Regions from separate parts of the Enterobacter sp. DVT3837 genome, predicted to be linked through region 3. Evidence: predicted binding sites of a transcription regulator. Region 3 holds the regulator's gene; each other region holds the start of a gene.
What was found. Region 3 encodes CRP, which controls carbon source genes, mostly activating them, when cyclic AMP is high. Its sites were predicted from a motif close to ATGTGANNNNNNTCACAT; they were not measured.

Region 1 (7,982 bases), 1.9 Mb from region 3:
GTAACCTTTCTTATCCCGGTGACAGTTTGCTCACCGGTTTTTTTTTCCTGCATTGCTCACAAAAAACGATCCTCCTCTTTGATTGATTTTTCATCTTCGCCTATATGACTAGTCATGAAATTTTAAATGACTAGTCATAAGAGAGGGGACGATGAATCAATTACTGCCAGCCAACTTTTTATGGGGTAACTCGGTATCGAGCATGCAGACGGAAGGCGCATGGAACGAGGGCGGGAAGGGGATGTCGGTATATGACATTCGTGAGGCCGGAGAAAACGTCTCTGACTGGAAAGTCGCAACGGACTCTTACCACCGTTATCGGGAAGATTTCGATCTGATGCAGGATCTGGGCATGAATTGCTATCGCTTTCAGATCGCCTGGAGCCGCGTCTGCCCGCAGGGTGATGGTGACTTTAATGACGAAGGTATCGCCTTTTATGACCGCTTTATTGACGATCTGATTGCTCGTGGTATTGAGCCGATGATTTGTCTCTACCACTTCGATATGCCGCTGGCGCTGGCGCAGGAGTACAACGGTTTTAACGATCGCCATGTGATGGATGCCTTTATTCGCTATGGCAAAAAGATGATCGACTGCTTCGGCGATCGCGTGAAGTACTGGCTGACCTTCAACGAGCAGAACATCTTCCATATGCCGGAAGCCTTCCGGATATCCGGCTACATGAAAGGGGAGAAAACCCTGCGCGAGCTTTACGAGCTACAGCACCATACAATGGTGGCGCACATGGCGTTGACTGAGTATCTGCACCAGACCAAACCGGGGAAATTGATGGGCGGCATGCTGGCGCATCAGCTGATCTATCCGGCCACCTGCAAACCGCGCGATATATTCTGTGCACAACAATACGATGAATTCCTCAACCAAAACCTGCTGCGAGTGTTTGCCGGTCAGGGCTACAGCCCGGCGGTGTTGGCAGTGGTGGAGCAGGAAGGCTTTAGTGACATCTACCGTGCCGACGATCTCCAGCTTCTGGCGCGCACTAAAAACGACTTCATGGCGTTCAGCTATTACGCCAGCAAAACCCTGGACAGTGATGCAATCCCCGAAGGCACACCGGTGAACTATTACCTGCTGCACGGCGAGAAAAACAACCCGTACCTGAAGGCCACCGAGTGGAACTGGCAGATCGATCCGCTGGGCTTCCGCACCATCATCACCCGCTACGCCAACGACTGGCGCCTGCCGGTGTTCCCGATCGAGAACGGCATTGGGGTGATTGAGTCCTGGGACGGCGTGAACCCGATTGATGACGCCTACCGTATCGACTACCACCGGGCGCATATCGAGGCCATGAAGGAGGCGATGTTCGAGGACGGGGCGGAGGTGATCGGCTATCTCGGCTGGGGCCTCATCGACATTCTCAGCTCTCAGGGGGACATGCGTAAACGCTACGGTGTGGTTTACGTCAACCGTGAAAACCATGACCTGAAAGACCTGAAACGTGTGCCCAAGAAAAGTTACGCGTGGTTAAAACAGGTTATTCATACCAACGGACGCGAGATGTAAGTTGTACGCTGCCGGGCCGTTTTTGTGACTGATTGATGGGAAATATCCGCTATGTCTGAAACAAAAATAACACCGCATATGCAGTCCTTTGTCGATAAATTTGTAGAGTTCTCGGCGCGTCTGGCAAACCAGGTGCACCTGCGTTCCCTGCGCGATGCTTTCGCCACGGTAATGCCAATTTTCATCCTCGCGGGTCTGGCGGTGCTGGTGAATAACGTGGTCTTTCCGTGGATCTTTGAAGGCGACACGCTGGCACAATGTAAGCTGTGGGGGGAGGCGATAATCAACGGCACGCTGAATATCGCTGCGCTGCTATTGGCTCCAATGATTGCCTGGTCGCTGGCGCGCAACAAAGATTTCGACAATCCGGTCTCGGCAGTGGTTATCGCCGTCAGCAGTTTTATCATCATGATGCCGATGCGCTTACAGCTCACGCCCGTCGGCAGCGATACCACGGTGAACGTCACCCAGGTGCTGACGTTTGCCAATATCGGCTCCACCGGGATTTTCGCCGGGGTGTTGATTGGTTTGCTTTCAACGGAGTTGTTTATTGCTATTTCGCGCCTGAAAGCACTGCATATTTCGCTCGGAGAGAATGTGCCACCTGCGGTGAGTAAATCGTTTACCGCGCTGATCCCAACTATTCTCACGCTCTCTCTGTTTGCGGTACTGGCGGCTCTGCTGGCAAGCGTGCTGCATACGGATTTGATCCACCTGATCACGACCTTTATTCAGCAGCCACTTCGACTCATCAACACCAGTCTGCCGGGCACGATCTTTATCTACAGTTTTGGTAATTTCCTGTTTACGCTCGGTATTCATCAGTCGGTGGTCAATAGCGTGGTGCTGGAGCCGTTCCTGCTGATCAACACCAATGAGAACATGCTGGCCTTTGCTAACGGTCAGCCAATCCCACACATCATCAATAACATCTTCGTGCCGACGTTTGGCATGGTGGGTGGCACGGGCAGCACCATTTCCCTGTTGATAGCTATTTTTATCTTCTCACGCCAAAAATCGGCGAAACAGGTGGCGCGCCTGTCGCTGGCGCCAGGCCTGTTTAACATCAACGAGCCGGTCATTTTTGGCTTGCCGATAGTGTTTAACCTGCCGTTGATGATCCCCTTTGTACTTTTGCCTGCCATTGGCATCTACTTTGCCTGGCTCTGTACCACGCTGGGATTAATGTCGCGTTGTGTAGTGATGATTCCCTGGACAACGCCACCCATCCTGAGTGCCTGGCTGGCGACAGCAGGAGACTGGCGAGCGGTGGTGGTGCAGTTGGCAATCATTGTTTTTGGTGTATTCTTCTACCTGCCTTTCCTCAAAATTGCCGAGAGAGTGGCGTTGAAAAACAGCGGGATAGAAAACTAGCAGAAAGGAAGGACGATGGCGGCGAAGTACATCACCATAGCGCGGGAAATTAAGAAACGCATTATCAGTCAGCAGTATGCCGCCAATGAACCGCTGCCGGATCAGTTTGCGCTGGCGGCGGAGTTCAACTCCAGCCGGATGACCATCCAGCAGGCAATGCGGCAGCTGATTGTGGAAGGACTGGTTTATACCCGCCAGGGGCAGGGGACATTCATCCGCAAAAATTTCCTCCAGCTTTCACAGTGGGATCTCTCCGGCAGTGATTACTTTGGGGCGACTAAAACGTGGGAACATTTGGGAACGGTGACCAGCCAGGTGGTTCACTTTGAGCTACGTTTCCCGAACGAGAAAGAGCAGGCATCGCTGATGATTAACGCTGATGCGCCTGTCTATGACTTTATTCGTTTACGTTTGCTCAACGGTGAACCCATGTCGCTTGATTCAACTGTGATGCCAATGAACCTGGTCCCCGGACTGACGAAAAGCCATCTTGAGGGCTCGGTATTTCAGTACGTCCAGGAGACGCTGGGGCTGAAAATTATGGGGTCGTACCGGATTGTACGGGCGTTAAAACCCAATACGCTGGACAGACAACATCTTGTCTGCGAGCAGACCGATCCCGTACTGGAAGTGGAGCAGGTTATTTATCTGGAAGATGGCACACCACTGGAGTATGCCCACTGTCACTATCGTTACGATCACGGCGGGATTGTGATCGTCAATAACGGCTAGCTACTCTGTCAGGCGCACGATTCGAAATAGCTGTCGGTGTCTTGTATATAAAGATCGTTCTGGCACAGATGCTGGATTTGACCTGGCTTAAATGTAAAACGGACTTTTTGAAGCCAGGAACGTTTTATTTTGCTGGTATTGTCACGTGATAATCCGTAGTCATGGATTATCTCATGAACAAAACGAATGCTTTGTGCAGAAACATAGACAGGTGTTTTGGTTAGCTGAATCAGTTTACTGATCCAAATATCATCCGCTCGAGGACAAACCTTAATGAAGTCCTCGTTATAATGGAAATATTCCGGGATCATTCTCTTCTTGAGTACAACGCCACCGAGACCTGTGATGATATAGTTCTGTTCAACGACTTTTGGGACCGTGATAAGCGGGAAATTACGATAGGTATCAAGAAGATCTTTCTTCTTTTTTACCGTTTCTCGCACACGCGCAGCCACCACAAATTCCTGATTGTGGCGGTAAAAATCATCCAGCAGTGTTTCCGCCCAAATTTCGTTGTAGATAGCGTCATCGTCAGCATAAATCAGAATATCGTCTTCCGTTGCTGCTTGTAGCGCCGGAAACAATTTCCGATATGGTCCGGTATTTTTAACCCATTTAAAGACCAGATTGGTGCCCGTCTGGCGAATTTTCTGCGCCCATTCAGGCTCTTCAGTGATGCCTTCGTCACTGAGATAAGGTGTACTGGAGACCCACACAACAATTTGATCGACCTTTTTACTCTGGTTCGCCAGTGACCACACTGTTTGCGAACAGAGATAAAGGCGCGATTTTGTCGTTGTTAAGTTAATACTGATCATCAAACTGAGCGGGCTCCAGGAAATAAAAAAAACCTGATAAATACAGATTAAACTGATTTTACAAGTACGCGCATCATAACATTTAGAGGGGCGGATGTAACCCCGCCGGGTTAGCAGAAAATGGCAAGAATGGGACTTATGGCAAAATGGCTATTAAGACATGATGAGAGTGTTCGGTTTTGGAAAGCAAAAAGACCCCGATAATTCGGGGTCTTTTTAAGAGACTTATGTGGAGCAGGTTGATTAGTTCAAACGCACCGGCATACCGGAGCGGTTCTGCACGGCCTGGTCAACAATCGTCGTCTCTACGTCCGGTTGAGAGGTTACTGACTGCACTGCGCTGTTCAGCGTAACCGGTACGATTTCGTTGTTGTTGATCTGATCTTCGCTGGTGGACAGCGGGTTGTGCACTTCAATATAACGGCTGCCATCAGGCTCAGACGTGGCTTTCACCGGTTCGTTGATGAACTGCACGCGCGTGCCGACAGGTACGTTTTCGAACAAGAATTTGATGTCTTCGTTACGCAGGCGCACACAACCGTGGCTAACGCGCAGGCCAATACCGAAGTTAGCGTTGGTACCGTGGATCGCATACAGACGGCCAATGTACAGCGCGTATAGACCCATCGGGTTATCCGGGCCTGCCGGTACAACCGCTGGCAGCGGTTCGCCCGCAGCGATGTATTCCGCGTGCATTTTGGCCGTCGGCGTCCAGGTTGGGCCTGCTTTCTTACGCTCAACTTTGGTCGTCCAGTTCATTGGCGTGTCTTTGCCCAACTGGCCGATACCGATTGGCAGCACAATAACGGTGTTGGTGCCTTTCGGGTAGTAATACAGACGCATTTCCGCGCTGTTAATGACGATACCTTCGTGAACGGTATCCGGCAGGATCAGCTGCTGTGGAATATTCAGCACGGTACCCGCTTTCGGCAGATACGGGTCAACGCCCGGGTTCGCTTCCAGCATGTTAGACAGGCCAAGCTGGTACTGTGCAGCGAAATACTCCAGTGGCTGAGAGTTACCTTCTGGTACCGTCACCACCTGGTTCTGGCCTACCAGACGGCTACCGTCTGTTGGCAGGGGATACGTCACCGCAGACGCGGTCTTACAAAAACCTACTACGGCTAACGCCGCCGCAAAAAGCGTTGTTAATTTCATGTTCATGTTGTGCGAGGTATCTAAGCCATTCTGGCGATGAGTTGATAAGTCTGAATCTGTGATGGGAGCGCATTATATGTGCATTCCCGCTAACAGGGAATTCAGATGTGTACGAAATCACACTTTTTTCGATTTTGTTAAAGTTTAGTGGATTGCGGCAACGCGGGATCTCAATTCGGAATTGTGGCATAATGCCGTGTTTATCACACTTTTCGCAGGAATCTCTCCGTGTTAGTTACCAGCAACGTCACTATGCAGTTTGGCAGTAAGCCGCTGTTCGAAAACATTTCCGTCAAATTTGGCGGCGGCAACCGTTACGGCCTGATTGGTGCCAACGGTAGCGGTAAATCCACCTTTATGAAGATCCTCGGCGGTGACCTGGAGCCGACGCTCGGCAACGTATCGCTCGATCCCAACGAGCGTATCGGTAAGCTGCGTCAGGATCAGTTCGCCTTCGAAGAATTCACCGTGCTCGACACGGTGATCATGGGACACGCGGAGCTGTGGGAAGTAAAACAAGAGCGCGACCGTATTTACGCGCTGGCCGAGATGAGCGAAGAAGACGGCTATAAAGTGGCCGAACTGGAAACGCAATACGGTGAGATGGACGGTTATTCTGCGGAAGCACGTGCAGGTGAACTGCTGCTGGGCGTTGGCATTCCGGTAGAACAACACTACGGCCCGATGAGCGAAGTCGCGCCAGGCTGGAAACTGCGTGTGCTGCTGGCGCAGGCCCTGTTCTCCAACCCGGACATCCTGCTGCTCGATGAACCGACAAACAACCTGGACATTGACACCATTCGCTGGCTGGAGCAGACGCTGAACGATCGCGACAGCACCATGATCATCATTTCGCACGACCGTCACTTCCTGAATATGGTGTGTACGCACATGGCGGATCTGGATTACGGCGAGCTGCGCGTTTATCCGGGCAACTACGATGAGTACATGACGGCTGCAACCCAGGCGCGTGAACGTCTGCTGGCCGATAACGCCAAGAAGAAAGCGCAAATTGCTGACCTGCAGTCCTTCGTCAGCCGCTTTAGCGCTAACGCCTCTAAATCCCGTCAGGCGACCTCGCGTGCGCGCCAGATCGATAAAATCAAGCTGGAAGAAGTCAAAGCGTCCAGCCGTCAGAACCCGTTCATTCGTTTCGAGCAGGATAAGAAACTGTTCCGTAACGCGCTGGAAGTGGAAGCCCTTACTAAAGGTTTCGATGAAGGTCCGCTGTTCAAAAACTTCAATTTACTGCTGGAAGTGGGTGAGAAGATTGCCATCCTCGGTGCCAACGGCGTGGGTAAATCCACCATGCTCAAAACCCTGGTCGGCGAACTGCAGCCGGACAATGGCACCGTGAAGTGGTCTGAAAACGCGCAGATTGGTTATTACGCGCAGGATCACGAATACGAGTTCGAAAACGACCTGACCGTCTTTGACTGGATGAGCCAGTGGAAGCAGGAAGGCGACGACGAGCAGGCGGTACGCAGTATTCTGGGCCGTCTGCTGTTCAGCCAGGACGACATCAAAAAACCAGCCAAAGTGCTCTCCGGTGGTGAGAAAGGGCGTATGCTGTTTGGCAAGCTGATGATGGAAAAGCCAAATATCCTGGTGATGGACGAACCGACTAACCACCTGGATATGGAATCGATTGAATCGCTGAACATGGCGCTGGAGATGTACCAGGGTACTCTGATCTTCGTCTCTCACGACCGTGAATTCGTCAGCTCGCTGGCGACCCGCGTGATCGAAATTACGCCAGAACGCGTGGTGGACTTCACCGGTAACTACGAAGATTACCTGCGCAGTAAAGGTATCGAGAACTAAAAAAAGCCCGGTGGCGCTACGCTTACCGGGCCTACGAGTCAGTTTGTAGGCCGGGTAAGGCGAAGCCGCCACCCGGCAATGCTCAAAGCACCCACTCACCCCCTTCAACCCCGTTCACCCGCAGCGTACGTTTTTCCCCTACAGGCAGCGACACCTTCAGCGCTTTCCACGCCGGACGATAATCCCCGCGCGCGTTTACCTTCAGGTTGATGGATGCGCCATCGCACACCATTTCCCATTCCACCCACAGTGCATTGCCGTTCTGGTAGCCCCAGCTTTCACCATCGTCTTCAAACAGCATGCCCGAGGTGGTCCCGACGCCCTTCACCGGGAACAGCTTCAGCTCGCGGGTATCGTCTTTTTCAGCGGACACGTGGGTAATGCGTTCGCTGAGCGGCAGACCGGCACCGGCGCGCACCAGCATCGGCAGTTTTTCCAGCGGTGCGTCGAGGACGATCGACTGGCCGCCAGCAAACCACGCGTGGGTGTAAAAATCATACCAGCCGGTGTCGTTATCCGGCAGCCAGACACGGCGCTCGCGTTGACCG
Region 2 (7,982 bases), 1.2 Mb from region 3:
TTGTTAACATCCGTTACATTCACAAAAAGTGAGCGAAACATGATAGCTAACTCTCACCGTGGTTGCACGGCTACAGGCTCAACAAGGGAGTCGGGAAGCTTATTTCACGTAGGCGAGCAGGCTGAGTGAATCGCGAGCCAGCGCTTTGCATTTTTTGGCAGTAGGGATACCAATACCGCTCAGGTCACGGTAGCTGTCTTCACCAAGAGATTTCATGTCGAAGCTGTCGTAATTGCTGAGGTCCCATTGGTTCTGCTGAGCAAAAAAGACCAGCGCGCGGCGAATTTGCCCGTTGGGTAAATTCTGGTAGCCACAATCATTTTTCAGGAATACAAAAACCGCCGTCAGATCGGCCATATCTTCCGCTTCATTTTCACTTAGCGCATAGCTGTTCGCACACATTGCCATCAGGCTGGTGAACAAAATTGTCCTGAAAAACGTCTTCATTGCTTCTACCACTTCTTCACGGAAAAATAACGTTAGCATACTTGGTGCCAGTGCGACGATCTTTATTATTACTGCTTTACTTGACCTTCCGGTAAGGGGAGGGTTTATGCTCAAAAGATCGCCGGCTGGAAATAAGGAAATGAACATGCAACGTCGTGATTTTTTAAAATATTCCGTTGCGCTGGGGGTTGCCAGCGCATTACCACTGTGGAGCCGCACGGTTTTCGCGGCTGACAGACCTGCCTTACCCATCCCGGACTTACTGACTGCTGACGCTCGTAGTCGTATCCAGCTTGTTGTTCAGTCCGGTAAAACGGCCTTCGGTGGACACAACGCTACTACGTGGGGTTATAACGGCAATCTGCTTGGTCCAGCGCTTCAGCTACGTAAAGGGAAAGCCGTCACCGTTGATATTCACAACACGCTGGCAGAAGAGACGACGCTGCACTGGCACGGGCTGGAGGTGCCGGGCGAGGTCGACGGCGGTCCGCAAGGGATTATTAAAGCGGGCGGTACGCGCAGCGTTACCTTTACTCCTGACCAGCGCGCCGCGACCTGCTGGTTCCACCCCCATCAGCACGGCAAAACGGGCCATCAGGTGGCAATGGGGTTGGCGGGCCTGGTGCTGATTGAAGATGACGAAAGCCGCCTGCTGCGTCTGCCTAAACAGTGGGGGATCGACGATGTACCGGTGATTGTCCAGGACAAAAAATTCACCGCAGACGGTCAGATTGATTATCAACTGGATGTGATGACCGCGGCGGTAGGCTGGTTTGGTGATACTCTGCTGACCAACGGCGCCATTTATCCGCAGCACGCCGCGCCGAAGGGCTGGCTGCGTTTACGTCTGCTTAACGGGTGCAATGCACGCTCCCTGAACTTTGCTACCAGTGATAATCGTCCTCTGTACGTGGTCGCCAGCGACGGCGGATTGCTACCTGAACCGGTGAAAGTGAGCGAGCTCCCAATGCTGATGGGGGAACGTTTTGAAGTGCTGGTGGATATCAGCGACGGCAAAGTGTTTGACCTGGTCACGTTGCCGGTCAGCCAGATGGGTATGGCGCTTGCGCCCTTTGACAAGCCGCACCCGGTGTTGCGGATCCAGCCACTGCAGGTTACAGCATCGGGCACGCTGCAGGATACGCTGACGTCGCTCCCGGCGTTACCTTCCCTTGAAGGTTTAACCCAACGCAAGCTGCAGCTTTCCATGAACCCGATGCTCGATATGATGGGTATGCAGGCGCTGATGGCGAAATATGGCGATCGGGCGATGGCGGGGATGCACCACGGGCAGATGATGGGGCATATGAATATGGACCACGGCAAAATGGGCGGCATGGGCAACATGAATCATGGTGACCATGGTTTTGACTTCCACAACGCCAACATGATCAACGGCCAGGCGTTCGACATGAACACGCCAATGTTTGCTGCCACAAAAGGGCAGTTTGAGCGTTGGGTGATTTCTGGCGAAGGCGACATGATGCTGCATCCGTTCCATATCCACGGTACCCAGTTCCGCATTCTTTCAGAGAACGGCAAAGCGCCTGATGTGCATCGCGCGGGCTGGAAAGATACCGTCAGGGTTGAAGGAGGGGTCAGCGAGGTGCTGGTGAAATTTGACCATGCCGCGCCGAAAGAGTTTGCCTATATGGCGCACTGTCATCTGCTGGAGCATGAAGATACGGGGATGATGTTGGGGTTCACCGTTTAGATTAGTGCGGCCTGATGCCCTCACCCTGACCCTCTCCCAACGGGAGAGGGAATAAACACAAAAACGGCAACCGAAGTTGCCGTTTTGCATATTACCGTAGGCCGGGTAAGGCGTAGCCGCCACCGGGCCTTTTTAGTTACTTACTTTCATCAGGCAGTGCATACGCGACAATATAGTCGCCCATCTTCGTGCCAAACGAACCGTGACCACCCGCAGAGATGACAACGTACTGCTTGCCATTCACTTCATAGGTCATCGGCGTTGCCTGCCCACCGGCTGGCAGACGGCCTTGCCACAGTTTCTCGCCGTTGGTCATGTTGTACGCGCGCAGGTAGTTATCTGCGGTCGCCGCGATGAACAGGACGTTACCGGCGGTGGAGATTGGGCCACCCAGCATCGGCATACCCATATTGAACGGCACCGGAACTGGCATCGGGAACGGCATGCTGTCCTGTGGCGTACCAATACGTTTTTTCCACACAATCTGGTTAGTTTTCAGGTCCAGACCGGAGATATAACCCCAGGCAGGCTGTTTACACGGCAGACCAAACGGAGACAGGAACGGGTTCAGCGTCACGCCAAACGGCACGCCATACTGCGGCTGAATGCCGGATTCGGTCCCTGTGCCTTTCGCGTCTTTCGGTGGCTCCATTGGGTTACCTGGGCCACGTGGGATCAGACGGGAAACGAACGGCAGCGCCATCGGGTTGGCAATCGCCACCTGACGGTTCGGGTCAACGGAGATCCCGCCCCATTCGAACATCCCCAGGTTACCCGGGAAGACCAGCGTGCCCTGCTCAGAAGGCGGGGTGAAGATACCTTCGTAGCGCAACTGGTGGAACATCACGCGGCACACCAGCTGGTCAAACATGGTGGCACCCCACATGTCTGCACCGCTCAGATCTTTCTTCGGACGGAAGCTCAGGTCAGAGAATGGCTGCGTCTTGCTGACGTAATCGCCTTTTGCCGCACCCTGCGGCACTGGTTTTTCTGGCGCAGGCACAACCAGTTTACCGTTGCTGCGATCCAGTACGAAGATGTTGCCGGTTTTCGCCGGAGCGTAAATCACCGGAACGGTTTTACCGTTAACGGTAATGTCCGCCAGTGTCGGCTGGGATGGCATGTCCATATCCCACAGATCGTGGTGAACGGTCTGGTAGCTCCAGGCCAGCTTACCGGTGGTCGCATTCAGCGCCACGATAGCGCTCGCGTAGCGTTCCTGCTCCGGCGTGCGGTTACCACCCCAGATATCGGGTGTGGTTACACCCATTGGCAGGTAGACCAGGTCCAGCTTCGCGTCATACGCCGCTGGCGCCCAGGAGTTTGGCGAGTTAAAGGTAAAGGTGTGTTCATCTGACGGGATCGCATTGGGATCTTTCGCGCCCGGGTCGAAGGCCCACAGCAGTTTACCGGTGTTCACGTCGAAACCACGGATGACGCCGGAGGTTTCACGCGTGGAGAAGTTATCCGTTACCGAACCAGCAATCACGATGGTTTTATCGGTGATGATCGGTGGAGAGGTTGGCTCATACAGACCCGGCGTGGTGTCCGGCATATTGGTCTGCAGATTAAGGATACCTTTGTTGGCAAAGGTTTCGCACAGCTTGCCCGTTTCGGCGTTGATGGCGAACAGGCGGCCATCGTTCACCGGCAGCATAATGCGGCGAGGACAGTCGGCAATGACTTCCGGGCTGGCATTATCGGCACGCGCTTCGTGGTAAGAGACGCCACGGCAGGTGACATGCTGGAACGACGGGTTGGAATTGAGCTGTGGGTCGAAGTGCCATTTCTCTTTACCCGTGGCCGCATCAAGCGCGAACAGACGCTGGTGCGCCGTACACAGATAAAGCATATCGCCCACTTTAATTGGCGTCACTTCGTTGGTCAGTTCGCCCGGATCGTTTGGCATCTTCAGATCGCCAGTACGGAATACCCAGGCTTCTTTCAGGTTTTTAACGTTATCCGCGTTGATCTGCTTCAGCGGGGAGTAGCGTTGACCTTCCTGATTACGACCATACGCAGGCCAGTCACCGTCCGCCACCTGCGAGATAGCCGCAGCAGGCGTGGATTCCGCGTTTAGCGTACCGTTGATCTCCTGCGGGTCGTTAAAACCGGCCCAGGTCAGGATGCCACCGCTGATTAACAGGGCTACCACCAGCGCTGCAACGGCACCACTGGAAGGCACAATCAGGCGACGCCAGACGAAGGGCAGGATCAGCCAGATACCAAAGAACACGAGGATGTCGCTACGTGGCGTCAGTGCCCAGAAGTCGAACCCGACTTCCCAGACGCCCCAGATCATGGTGGCGAGGAGTAATGCAGCATACAGCCACAGCGCGGATTGTTTTCTACGCAATAGCAGGATGGTTACACCAACCATAACCAAACCTGCAATTGGGTAGTACCAGGAGCCGCCAAGCGCGACCAGCCAGACGCCACCGATTAACAAATACAGCGCGCAGAAAGCTGCGAAGGCCGCTGTTAATGTCACCAGTAGACGCGGCTGTTGAGATTTTGTTTCAGCCATAGAAAAGTACTCGTCAGTTTTGTTAATTATTTGCTAGCAATTAATTATAGGCATTAACAAATGTGATCGGAATCACAATATTTGCTTTTTACAACTCATACGCCAGGGTTATCCATTTGCTGATATAATGGCTGGCTTGCGTATCGATGCCGGAGATTAATTCATCCGCATTGAGAGATTTTCATTAAAATCATATGGTTAGTAATATGAAACATACTGTTGAAGTGATGATCCCGGAAGCCGAGATCAAAGCGCGTATCGCCGAACTGGGTCGTCAAATCACCGAACATTACAAGGACAGCGGCAGCGAAATGGTGCTGGTCGGTCTGTTGCGTGGCTCTTTCATGTTCATGGCAGACCTGTGCCGTGAAGTGCATGTGCCACATGAGGTCGATTTTATGACCGCCTCCAGCTATGGCAGCGGCATGTCCACAACCCGTGATGTGAAAATCCTGAAAGATCTGGATGAAGATATTCGTGGCAAAGATGTGTTGATCGTTGAGGACATCATCGACTCCGGCAACACGCTGTCTAAAGTGCGCGAGATCCTGAGCCTGCGTGAACCGAAATCCCTGGCTATCTGCACATTGCTGGATAAGCCTGACCGCCGTGAAGTACAGGTTCCGGTGGAGTTCGTGGGTTTCTCGATTCCTGACGAATTCGTCGTCGGTTACGGCATTGACTACGCGCAGCGCTATCGTCATCTGCCGTATGTGGGGAAAGTGGTATTGCTGGACGAGTAATGGTGGGCTGATGCCCTCACCACGGCCCTCTCCCTGTGGGAGAGGGAGAAAATTCCCGGCTTTATTTATGGTTTACATGCTTAAGCTGAAGGTTGGCAATTCCCGAACGGTAACGCTGTTCCAGCGTTTCGCGGTTTGTTGCAGTCACTTCCAGATTGCGCAGCAGGCCATCGTGAATACCGTACGCCCAGCCGTGGACAGAGACCTTCTGCCCGCGCTTCCACGCCGATTGCATAATCGTTGAGTGGCCCAGGTTATAGACCTGCTCCATCACGTTGAGTTCGCAAAGGGTGTCCATGCGACGCTCTTGCGGCATTTCGCCGAGCAGTGAGCTATGTTTGAACCAGATATCGCGGATGTGCAGCAGCCAGTTATCAATGAGCCCCAGTTCCGTGTTTTCAACCGCCGCCTGTACGCCGCCGCAGCCATAGTGACCGCAAATAATGATGTGCTCGACTTCCAGAACGTCAACGGCATACTGAACCACAGAAAGACAGTTGAGGTCGGTATGGATCACCAGGTTGGCGACATTACGGTGAACAAACAGTTCACCGGGCTCGAGGCCGGTCAGGCGTTCGGCCGGGACGCGGCTGTCGGAACACCCAATCCACAGAAAGCGTGGGTTCTGGGCTTGCGCCAGTTTTCCAAAAAATCCGGGGTCTTCCTCCACCAGCATTTTTGACCATAGTGCATTGTTGCTGATGAGTGTATCTATGTTGTTCATGGAGGTTAGCGACCTGTAACCGAGTTATTGCGTTGCGCTACTATAGGGTAACCCGACTTTTAATGAAACCACACAACGTGTGTAAGAACTGAAGGTAAGTTAAATTCATGGCTATTGCACTGGAGCTTGAGCAGCTTAAAAAAACCTATCCAGGTGGCGTTCAGGCGCTACGCGGGATAGATCTAAAAGTAGAGGCCGGTGATTTTTACGCGCTTCTGGGACCGAACGGCGCGGGGAAATCCACCACGATCGGTATTATCAGCTCGCTGGTTAATAAAACGTCCGGTCGGGTCAGCGTCTTTGGTTATGACCTGCAAAAAGACGTGGTGAACGCCAAGCGCCAGCTGGGGCTGGTTCCGCAGGAGTTCAACTTTAACCCCTTTGAAACCGTACAACAGATTGTAGTGAACCAGGCAGGTTACTACGGCGTTGAGCGCAAAGAGGCGCTTGAGCGCAGCGAAAAGTATCTAAAACAGCTCGATTTGTGGGAAAAGCGTAACGAACGTGCGCGGATGTTATCCGGTGGGATGAAGCGCCGTTTGATGATTGCGCGTGCGCTGATGCATGAACCAAAACTGCTGATCCTCGATGAGCCCACCGCTGGTGTGGACATCGAACTTCGCCGCTCAATGTGGGGGTTCCTGAAAGATCTTAACGACAAAGGCACCACCATTATTCTGACAACCCATTACCTCGAAGAAGCCGAAATGCTCTGCCGCAACATCGGTATCATTCAGAATGGCGAGCTGGTGGAAAACACCTCGATGAAAGACCTGCTCTCCAAGCTGAAATCAGAAACCTTTATCCTCGACCTGGCGGCGAAAAGCCCGCTGCCAAAACTGGAAGGGTATCAGTATCGTCTGGTGGATACCTCGACGCTGGAAGTGGAAGTGCTGCGTGAGCAGGGGATTAACAGCGTGTTCTCTCAGCTAAGCGCACAGGGTGTTCAGGTCTTAAGTATGCGTAACAAAGCGAACCGACTGGAAGAGCTGTTTGTCTCTCTGGTGCAGGATAAACAAGGAGACAAGGCATGACGCATCTTTACTGGGTCGCGCTGAAAAGTATTTGGGCGAAAGAGATTAACCGCTTTATGCGCATCTGGGTGCAAACCCTGGTGCCGCCGGTGATCACCATGACGCTCTATTTCATCATCTTCGGCAACCTGATTGGCTCCCGGATTGGTGAGATGCACGGTTTTACCTATATGCAGTTTATCGTGCCGGGTCTGATCATGATGGCGGTGATCACCAACGCCTATGCCAACGTGGCGTCGTCATTCTTTAGCGCCAAGTTCCAGCGTAATATTGAAGAGCTGCTGGTCGCGCCTGTGCCAACGCACGTCATTATCGCCGGTTATGTCGGTGGTGGCGTGGCGCGTGGCCTCTGTGTGGGGATTCTGGTCACGGCGATCTCGCTGTTCTTTGTGCCGTTCCAGGTGCATTCCTGGCTGTTTGTCGCGCTGACGTTATTGCTGACGGCAATCCTCTTCTCGCTGGCTGGCCTGCTGAACGCAGTCTTCGCCAAAACATTCGACGACATCAGCCTGATCCCGACCTTTGTGCTGACGCCACTGACTTATCTGGGTGGGGTGTTCTACTCCCTCACGCTGCTGCCTCCGTTCTGGCAGGCACTGTCGCACCTGAACCCGATTGTGTACATGATCAGCGGCTTCCGCTTTGGCTTCCTTGGCATTACCGATGTGCCGCTGTTTACCACGGTGGCGGTGCTGGTGGTGTTTATCCTCTTCTTCTATCTGCTGTGCTGGTATCTGATCCAGCGCGGGCGCGGTCTGCGCAGCTAACCGTCTGCCCGGCGACATTCTGGTTG
Region 3 (7,982 bases):
CGGGAGCCGCCATGATTCTGCTGATTGATAACTACGATTCCTTCACCTGGAACCTTTACCAGTATTTTTGTGAGCTGGGTGCAGAGGTGGTTGTCCGCCGCAACGACGACATTAGCCTGGCGGATATTGAAACACTGGCTCCGCATAAAATCGTGATTTCACCCGGCCCCTGCACCCCGTCGGAGTCGGGTATTTCGCTGGAGGTTATCCAGCACTATGCCGGCAAGCTGCCGATCCTCGGCGTCTGTCTTGGCCATCAGGCCATTGCGCAGGTGTTTGGTGCCACTATCGTGCGCGCCGCGAAAGTGATGCACGGTAAAACCTCTCCGGTCACCCACACTGGCGTTGGGGTATTCACCGGGCTCAATAATCCGTTAACCGTGACGCGCTACCATTCACTGGTGATTGACCCGTCGACGCTGCCTGACTGCTTTGAGGTGACCGCCTGGAGCGATACGCAGGAGATCATGGGGATTCGTCACCGCGAATGGGATCTCGAAGGCGTACAGTTCCACCCGGAAAGCATCCTCAGCGAACAGGGCCACGCGCTGCTGGCAAATTTCCTTAAACGCTGAATATTGATTGCCTTGTCGTGATTTTTTATGCATATTTTGTGATTATATTTTCACTATCAATGTGACATAAAATGGATGGGCATGACATGGCAACTGAACAACCTGCAATTACCCGCGCAACATTTGATGAAGTGATTCTGCCGATTTATGCACCGGCTGAGTTTATCCCGGTAAAAGGAAAAGGCAGCCGCGTCTGGGATCAGCAGGGCAAAGAGTATGTTGATTTCGCGGGCGGTATTGCAGTGACGGCGCTGGGCCATTGCCATCCTGCCCTGGTTGAGGCGCTGAAAACCCAGGGCGAAACGCTCTGGCACACCAGCAACGTTTTTACCAACGAGCCGGCGTTACGCCTCGGCCGCAAGATTATTGATGCGACGTTTGCCGAGCGCGTGCTGTTCATGAACTCGGGCACCGAAGCCAACGAAACCGCCTTCAAGCTGGCGCGCTACTACGCAACCACGCGCCACAGCCCGTACAAAACCAAAATCATTGCCTTCCACAATGCCTTCCACGGACGCTCCTTCTTTACCGTCTCCGTCGGCGGCCAGCCGAAGTATTCCGACGGATTTGGCCCGAAACCGGCCGACATCGTCCATGTGCCGTTTAACGATCTGCATGCGGTGAAAGCGGTGATGGACGACCACACCTGCGCGGTTGTTGTCGAGCCGATCCAGGGTGAAGGCGGCGTGACGGCGGCGACGCCAGAATTCCTGAAAGGTCTGCGTGCGCTGTGCGATGAGCATCAGGCGCTGCTGGTGTTTGATGAAGTGCAGTGCGGGATGGGACGTACCGGCGATCTGTTTGCCTATATGCACTACGGCGTGACGCCGGATATTCTCACCAGCGCCAAAGCGCTCGGCGGTGGTTTCCCGGTGAGTGCGGTACTGACGACTCAGGAGATTGCCTCCGCGTTCCACGTTGGTTCTCACGGTTCCACCTATGGCGGGAACCCGCTGGCGAGTGCCGTGGCGGGCGCGGCATTTGATATTATCAATACACCTGAGGTTCTGAACGGCGTCAGCGCCAAGCGCGAGCTGTTTGTGAAACACCTGCAGCAGATTGACGATCGGTTTGACGTGTTCAGCGAGATCCGCGGGATGGGGCTGCTGATCGGTGCCGAGCTGAAACCGCAGTACAAAGGTCGCGCGCGCGATTTCCTGCATGCCGCCGCCCGCGAAGGGGTGATGGTGCTGAACGCGGGACCGGATGTGATGCGTTTTGCACCGTCGCTGGTGGTAGAAGACAAAGACATTGAAGATGGATTAACCCGTTTTGCCGCGGCAGTCGAGAAAATCGTAAAAGGTTAATACTCCGTCCGCTTTAATATCCGCGTTAACCAAATCCCGTGATGCGGACGCTGACGCCATGCCACCGACGAAATGGTGTGCATGGTGTTCAGATGCCCCAGAATGCGCTGTAAATGCTGCTCCAGCGTGCTCATTGGCCCGTGGGTTAACGTCTCCGGCGCTTCCAGAATATTCGAGTCGCCCGACTCGCCCGGCGCGTCATACTCCAGACGCTGCTGACACCGCTGTAAGGCAATTTCACACGACTGCAAATAGCGCTGCGCCAGATCCGGCGTCAGCATCGTGTGCTCGCGCGCCAGCGTGGTCATGGCGTTAATGTGCTCGACGATAAACTGGCTGTGCGTCACCCAGAGCTTCATATCCGCCAGATAGTGCGAGTTAAAGCCCGGCTCCTGCATCGCCTGGTTGAGCGAGTTAAACAGGGCATTGTGCGCCTGGTTGACCTTCATCCGCTGATACGCCAGCGGGGAGGGTTGCGGATCGTCGCTCAGGATCAGACGAATGGCCTGCTGGTCGGCCTCCAGCGCGTCGTGGGCGTTCTGGCGCAACAGTCCGCTTTGCCATTGCGGCCACAGCCAGACCATGCCGCCAAAGGCAATCAGACAGCCAATCAGGGTATCGATCAGTCTGGCGACAATAAATTGTTCGCCATTGAGCGTGAGCAGTTGCAGGGTGTATACCGCCGTTACCGTAAAGCCCACCATAGCCCAGCCATAGTTTTTGCGGATAATCAGGTAGCTCACCAGCGTAATTATCAGCATTCCCGCCAGGGTATAACCTTCCGGCACGTGAAAGTGCAGCGTGACGCCCGCAATAATCAGCCCGGCCATAGTTCCCCCCGCCCGGTGCAGAATACGCACGCGCGTGGCGCCATAGCCGTTCTGGGTGACAAACAGCACGGTCATTAAGATCCAGTAGGGTTTAGGTAGATGCAGCGCCATGCCCATCAGGCTGGCGGTACTGAGCATGACGCTAATCCGTGCGGCGTTGCGCAGAGCGGACGATTTAAGAGACAGATAGCTTCTGAGCGCCGGCAATAACGGCAGACGTTTTTGTTTATCCGCCATGAGATCGCGGGGATAAAGCGGGCGTTGGGTGCGCAACACGCGGGCGATACGGCTGAAATGCCAGGCGGCAAACTGGCCCACCGGGTTGTCCTCATGCTGGCGGGCGATTTTCTCCAGCGTGCCGAGTTGTTTGTCCATGTTAAAACGCGTGGGATAGCGGTGATATAAAATGTCATCAGCCAGCACCCGCAGACGCGCAGAGACGGTTTGCGCATTCCAGCGGATCACCGCTTCGGCATGGCTGCGCTCGACCAGCTTTTGCACCTCCTGAGGATGATGCAGGCTCACGGAGATATGTTCTTGCAGATCCAGCCCCACCTGGAAGATACGCAGCAGCCGTTTGTATTCGTGATTCTTGTTGGCGGCGAGCATGTGTAGTTGCTGATAACACTGGCTTATCAGATCCACCACCTTTTGCTGGCGCGTCAGCAGCGGCGGTAACGATTTTTCCGGATCGGTATGCTGGGTGAGCAGGGTGTATTTGGCCTCGCAGTAATCCGCAAGTTGCACATAGAGCAGGCTCAATGATTCACGCAGGGGCTGTTCCCGCCACAGCCAGAACCAGAACCAGTTAAACAGCCCATACCACAGCGTACCCAGGGCGTAGATCAGTAGCGGCTCCCACACCGGCATGTTACCCGCGAGGCTCAGCGTGAAGATGGCCGCTATCAGTGAGGCGGGAAGCAGGCGCGCATGAAGGGAACTGATTTCAGCGGTGACGCCGAGCGTCATCGCCAGCACGGTCAGGATTAACGGCAGCGGAATATCGCGGGCGAGTAAGAGCTGCACGGCGAGGCTACAGCCAGCAAACAGCGAGCCGCCAATAATCAGACGTTTAAAAAAGCGCTTATGCGGTGTGTCCAGGCCAGCAATGTTGCAGCAGGCGGGCACGAGAGAAAACAGCAGACCTTGCTGAAGATGTCCGAGGATCAGACCGATGGCCACAGGAAGACACAACACCAGCGTTTGTCGCAGTGCATAGTTAACTTCCGGGTGATAAATCAGCCTGCGCCACATGGGGAAGAGAGACAAAAACGGCGTGACACCTTGCGATGGCACGCCGTTTGAGTGGAATTAACGCGTTCCGTAGACCACGATGGTTTTACCGTGGGCGGAGATCAGGTTCTGATCTTCCAGCATTTTCAGAATACGGCCCACTGTTTCACGGGAGCAGCCGACGATCTGGCCGATCTCCTGACGGGTAATTTTAATCTGCATGCCGTCAGGGTGGGTCATCGCATCGGGTTGTTTTGCCAGGTTAAGCAGAGTCTGCGCGATACGACCGGTAACGTCCAGGAAGGCGAGGTTACCCACTTTCTCAGATGTAACCTGCAGACGGCGAGCCATCTGGGAAGAAAGACGCATCAGGATATCAGGGTTAACCTGAATCAACTGACGGAATTTCTTGTAAGAAATTTCAGCCACTTCACATGCTGTCTTTGCACGAACCCAGGCACTACGTTCCTGGCCTTCTTCAAACAGGCCCAGTTCACCGATGAAATCGCCCTGGTTCAGATAAGAAAGGATCATCTCTTTCCCTTCTTCATCTTTGATCAGCACTGCCACCGAGCCTTTTACGATGTAATACAACGTTTCCGCTTTTTCACCCTGGTGAATCAGCGTGCTCTTCGATGGGTACTTATGAATGTGGCAATGAGACAAGAACCATTCGAGAGTCGGGTCTGTTTGCGGTTTGCCAAGCACCATGCGCTGTTATCCTCTGTTATAAGCTGTCACCAGAGTCATCAGATGCATCCGGACTCTGGGGTTGCAATCGAATTCTTACCCATACCCTGGGAAGTCGGCTATCGTAACGTTTCGCAGCCAGTAAAGTTTGATGTCCTCTGCATACATGTGTAACGTCAATGTATTACTGTAGCATCCTGAGTGTTTTAGCATAGCTTTCGCCGCGTGTCTCCTGGTGTCTCGCTTCAGCATGATGCAGGTCGCCTTCCATTGCGAGAAATGTAACGCACGCGTAATCTGTCACCAAAAATGCAACGTTGGAGTTAATGAATATGCAAGCGCGCGTGAAATGGGTTGAAGGTTTAACGTTCCTGGGCGAGTCCGCTTCAGGGCACCAGGTTTTGATGGATGGTAACTCCGGCGATAAAGCACCAAGCCCGATGGAGATGGTATTGATGGCTGCCGGTGGATGCAGCGCGATTGATGTGGTCTCGATTCTGCAAAAAGGCCGTCATGATGTAACGGATTGCGAAGTTAAACTCACATCGGAACGTCGTGAAGAGGCGCCACGCCTGTTCACCCATATTAACCTGCACTTTGTGGTCACCGGTAAAGACCTGAAAGACGCGGCCGTTTCACGCGCGGTGGACTTGTCTGCGGAGAAATACTGCTCTGTGGCGTTAATGCTGGAGAAAGCGGTAAAAATTACACATTCGTATGAAGTGATCGAGGCGTGATTGATGGGGCATCGTGCGTGTTGATGCCCTCACCCTAACCCTCTCCCACCGGGAGAGGGAATATGATCACGCGATCTGCTTCCCTTCCATCAACCGCTGTACCAGCGGCGTCATGATGAGCTCCATCGCCAACCCCATTTTTCCGCCCGGCACCACTAATGTATTCATGTGCGAAATAAACGAGCCCTGCAGCATGGCCAGCAGCCAGGGGTAATCAATGCCTTCGAGGTTGCGGAAATGGATCACCACAAAGCTCTCATCCAGCGACGGGATGCTTTTGGCCGCGAATGGGTTGGAGGTATCGACTGTCGGTACTCGCTGGAAGTTAATATGGGTACGGGAGAACTGCGGCGTCAGGAAATTAATGTAATCCTCCATGGAGCGCACCACGGAGTCCATCACCGCTTCTCGTGAATGGCCGCGCTCGCTCATGTCACGCGTCAGCTTCTGGATCCACTCCAGGTTCACGATCGGTACCACGCCAACCAGCAGATCCACATGGCGCGCTACGTCGTGATGGGGAGTTACCACGCCGCCATGCAGCCCTTCATAAAACAGCACGTCAGTGGGTTCCGGCAGGGGTTGCCAGGGGGTAAAGGTACCCGGCACCTGGTTCCATGGCACGGCTTCATCGTAAGTATGCAGATACTTGCGGGATTGCCCTGTGCCGCTCTTGCCATATTCGACGAAGGTTTGCTCCAGCAGGCCGAAGTCATTGGCTTCCGGGCCAAAGTAGCTGATGTGTTTACCCAGATCGCGCGCTTTACGGATGGCCATGTCCATCTCCGGGCGCGTATAGCGGTGAAAGCTGTCGCCTTCGACCTCCGCCGCACGGAGATTCAGCTGGGCGAAAATCTTGCGAAATGCGAGGCTGGTGGTGGTGGTTCCCGCACCACTCGACCCCGTAACGGCAATAACCGGATGTCTGGCAGACATAGCAACTCCCTGACTGGAAAGGTTGAAAGATCAGCCGTGAAACGCGTTGCGGGGCATGATATTGACCGTCTCATGCAGTTCTGACCATACCAGCACCACGTCGCCGCTTTTGAGCTGGCGCTTTACATCGTTGACCTTTTGCTCGAGCGAGCGTTCTTGTTCACCATAATCTGTGCCTTCGCGTAATACAAAGCTTTCAATCAGATTATCGAGCGTTTCGGGAGCCAGATCCTGCCAGGGAATGATCATTTTGCACCGTCCAGATACGGGGTTAACCAGTCAGGAATACGCGTCTCAAGCCACATTTTCGGGCGACGCAGTGTGCCACCGATAAACCCGACGTGGCCGCCATGCTCCGTCAACTGATAGTGAACGTTGTCGGGCAGGAATTCCTGAGCGGGAATAGAATGATGATCCATAAACGGGTCATCTTTGGCATGAATGATCAGCGTCGGCTGCGTAATCTTGCTGAGCAGCGGCATGGCGCTGCACTGACGATAGTAGTCAATCGCGTCGGCAAAGCCGTGGATTTTTGCGGTGATCAGATCGTCGAACTCGCGAATGCGACGCACTTTTTTTAACTGACGCAGACTTATCGGAAGCGTCTCCGGGTAGGCTTTCAGTTTGCGCGCCGCGTTTGCTTTCAGCAGGTTAAGCAGGTAGCGCTGATAGACGCGGGAAAAACCTTTATCCATATGGTAGCTACACTGCTCCAGCATAAATGGTGCAGAGACAATGACGGCGGCATCCAGCGGGACGCTTTCGCCCTCTTTGGCCAGCAAACAAGCCAGCATATTCCCGCCCAGCGAGTAGCCCACGGCTGCCGTTGGCACGGTGCCATAGTTTTCCCGCAGCCAGTGTAAAAACCACGTACCGTCCTCGGTTTCACCCGAGTGATAAATGCGTTTCTGGCGATTTGGCTCGCCGCTACAGCCGCGAAAATGCATCACCACACCGAGCCAGCCACGCGCTTTTGCCGCCTCAATTAACCCGTGCGCATACGGACTGTGCAGGCTACCTTCCAGACCGTGAAAGACCACCAGACGCGGCTTATGGCGAGCCTGTTCCGGTTCCTCGCTCCAGGCGAGATCCAGAAAGTCTCCGTCCGGTAAATCCAGCCGTTGCCAGTGCGGGGTGAACTGAACCTTGCGACGGATAAGCCGTGGCAGCATGGTTTGCAGGTGGCGATTGGACACGCCGCGCATGGGCACGAACTCAGCGCTCTCTTCAGTAGCTATGTCGAAGTCTGATGGAATGATTTGGGTCATAACGATGCGATGCTAATTCTTGTCAGTTATTTACTATAATCGCTTCCAGCTGTTCCTGAGCGTCCAGCCACGCCATCTCGCACTCTTCGAGGCTGGATTTCGTTTTGGCCTGAGTTTGCAGACAGTCAGTCAGCTCAGCTTTGCGGCTCTGGTCATACAGACCGCTATCGCCCAGCTTCTCTTCAACGGTAGCGAGTGTCGCATTAAGTTTTTCCATCTCTTTTTCGAGACGGGCGATCTCTTTGCGTAGCGGCTGTGTCTGGGTGCGAAGTTCCGCGTCGCGGCGCTTTTGGTCTTTACGCGCCTGCGCGCTGTTGGCGTTCTCTTTCGCGGACTCCTCCGGCTGGTTTTCCTGCTTCTGCACGTCGGTCAGCCACTGCTGGTAGTCTTCCAGGTCACCGTCGAA

Region 1: AC0XWG_RS00075 (ABC-F family ATPase) is a predicted target of CRP. The motif match lies at 5,802-5,819, and genes of this name have one in related genera.
Region 2: hpt (hypoxanthine phosphoribosyltransferase) is a predicted target of CRP. The motif match lies at 4,749-4,766, and genes of this name have one in related genera.

What each region holds. Positions count from the first base shown of each region.
Region 1 is NZ_JBWDLA010000001.1:18,423-26,404, reverse strand. It holds partial or broken gene AC0XWG_RS00105 (aldo/keto reductase) at 1-4, shown strand, start outside; gene AC0XWG_RS00100 (glycoside hydrolase family 1 protein) at 152-1,528, shown strand; gene AC0XWG_RS00095 (PTS sugar transporter subunit IIC) at 1,580-2,902, shown strand; gene AC0XWG_RS00090 (GntR family transcriptional regulator) at 2,918-3,634, shown strand; gene AC0XWG_RS00085 (glycosyltransferase) at 3,643-4,452, opposite strand; gene ldtB (L,D-transpeptidase) at 4,696-5,616, opposite strand; gene AC0XWG_RS00075 (ABC-F family ATPase) at 5,839-7,434, shown strand; gene AC0XWG_RS00070 (glycoside hydrolase family 31 protein) at 7,517-7,982, opposite strand, start outside.
Region 2 is NZ_JBWDLA010000001.1:659,937-667,918, reverse strand. It holds gene AC0XWG_RS03300 (YacC family pilotin-like protein) at 100-447, opposite strand; gene cueO (multicopper oxidase CueO) at 593-2,161, shown strand; gene AC0XWG_RS03290 (glucose/quinate/shikimate family membrane-bound PQQ-dependent dehydrogenase) at 2,298-4,688, opposite strand; gene hpt (hypoxanthine phosphoribosyltransferase) at 4,895-5,431, shown strand; gene can (carbonate dehydratase) at 5,493-6,155, opposite strand; gene AC0XWG_RS03275 (ABC transporter ATP-binding protein) at 6,263-7,189, shown strand; gene AC0XWG_RS03270 (ABC transporter permease) at 7,186-7,956, shown strand.
Region 3 is NZ_JBWDLA010000001.1:1,883,928-1,891,909, forward strand. It holds gene pabA (aminodeoxychorismate synthase component 2) at 12-575, shown strand; gene argD (bifunctional acetylornithine/succinyldiaminopimelate transaminase) at 662-1,882, shown strand; gene AC0XWG_RS09145 (YccS/YhfK family putative transporter) at 1,879-3,966, opposite strand; gene crp (cAMP-activated global transcriptional regulator CRP) at 4,024-4,656, opposite strand; gene AC0XWG_RS09155 (OsmC family protein) at 4,968-5,372, shown strand; gene AC0XWG_RS09160 (phosphoribulokinase) at 5,439-6,308, opposite strand; gene AC0XWG_RS09165 (YheU family protein) at 6,339-6,557, opposite strand; gene AC0XWG_RS09170 (hydrolase) at 6,554-7,576, opposite strand; gene AC0XWG_RS09175 (ABC transporter ATP-binding protein) at 7,599-7,982, opposite strand, start outside.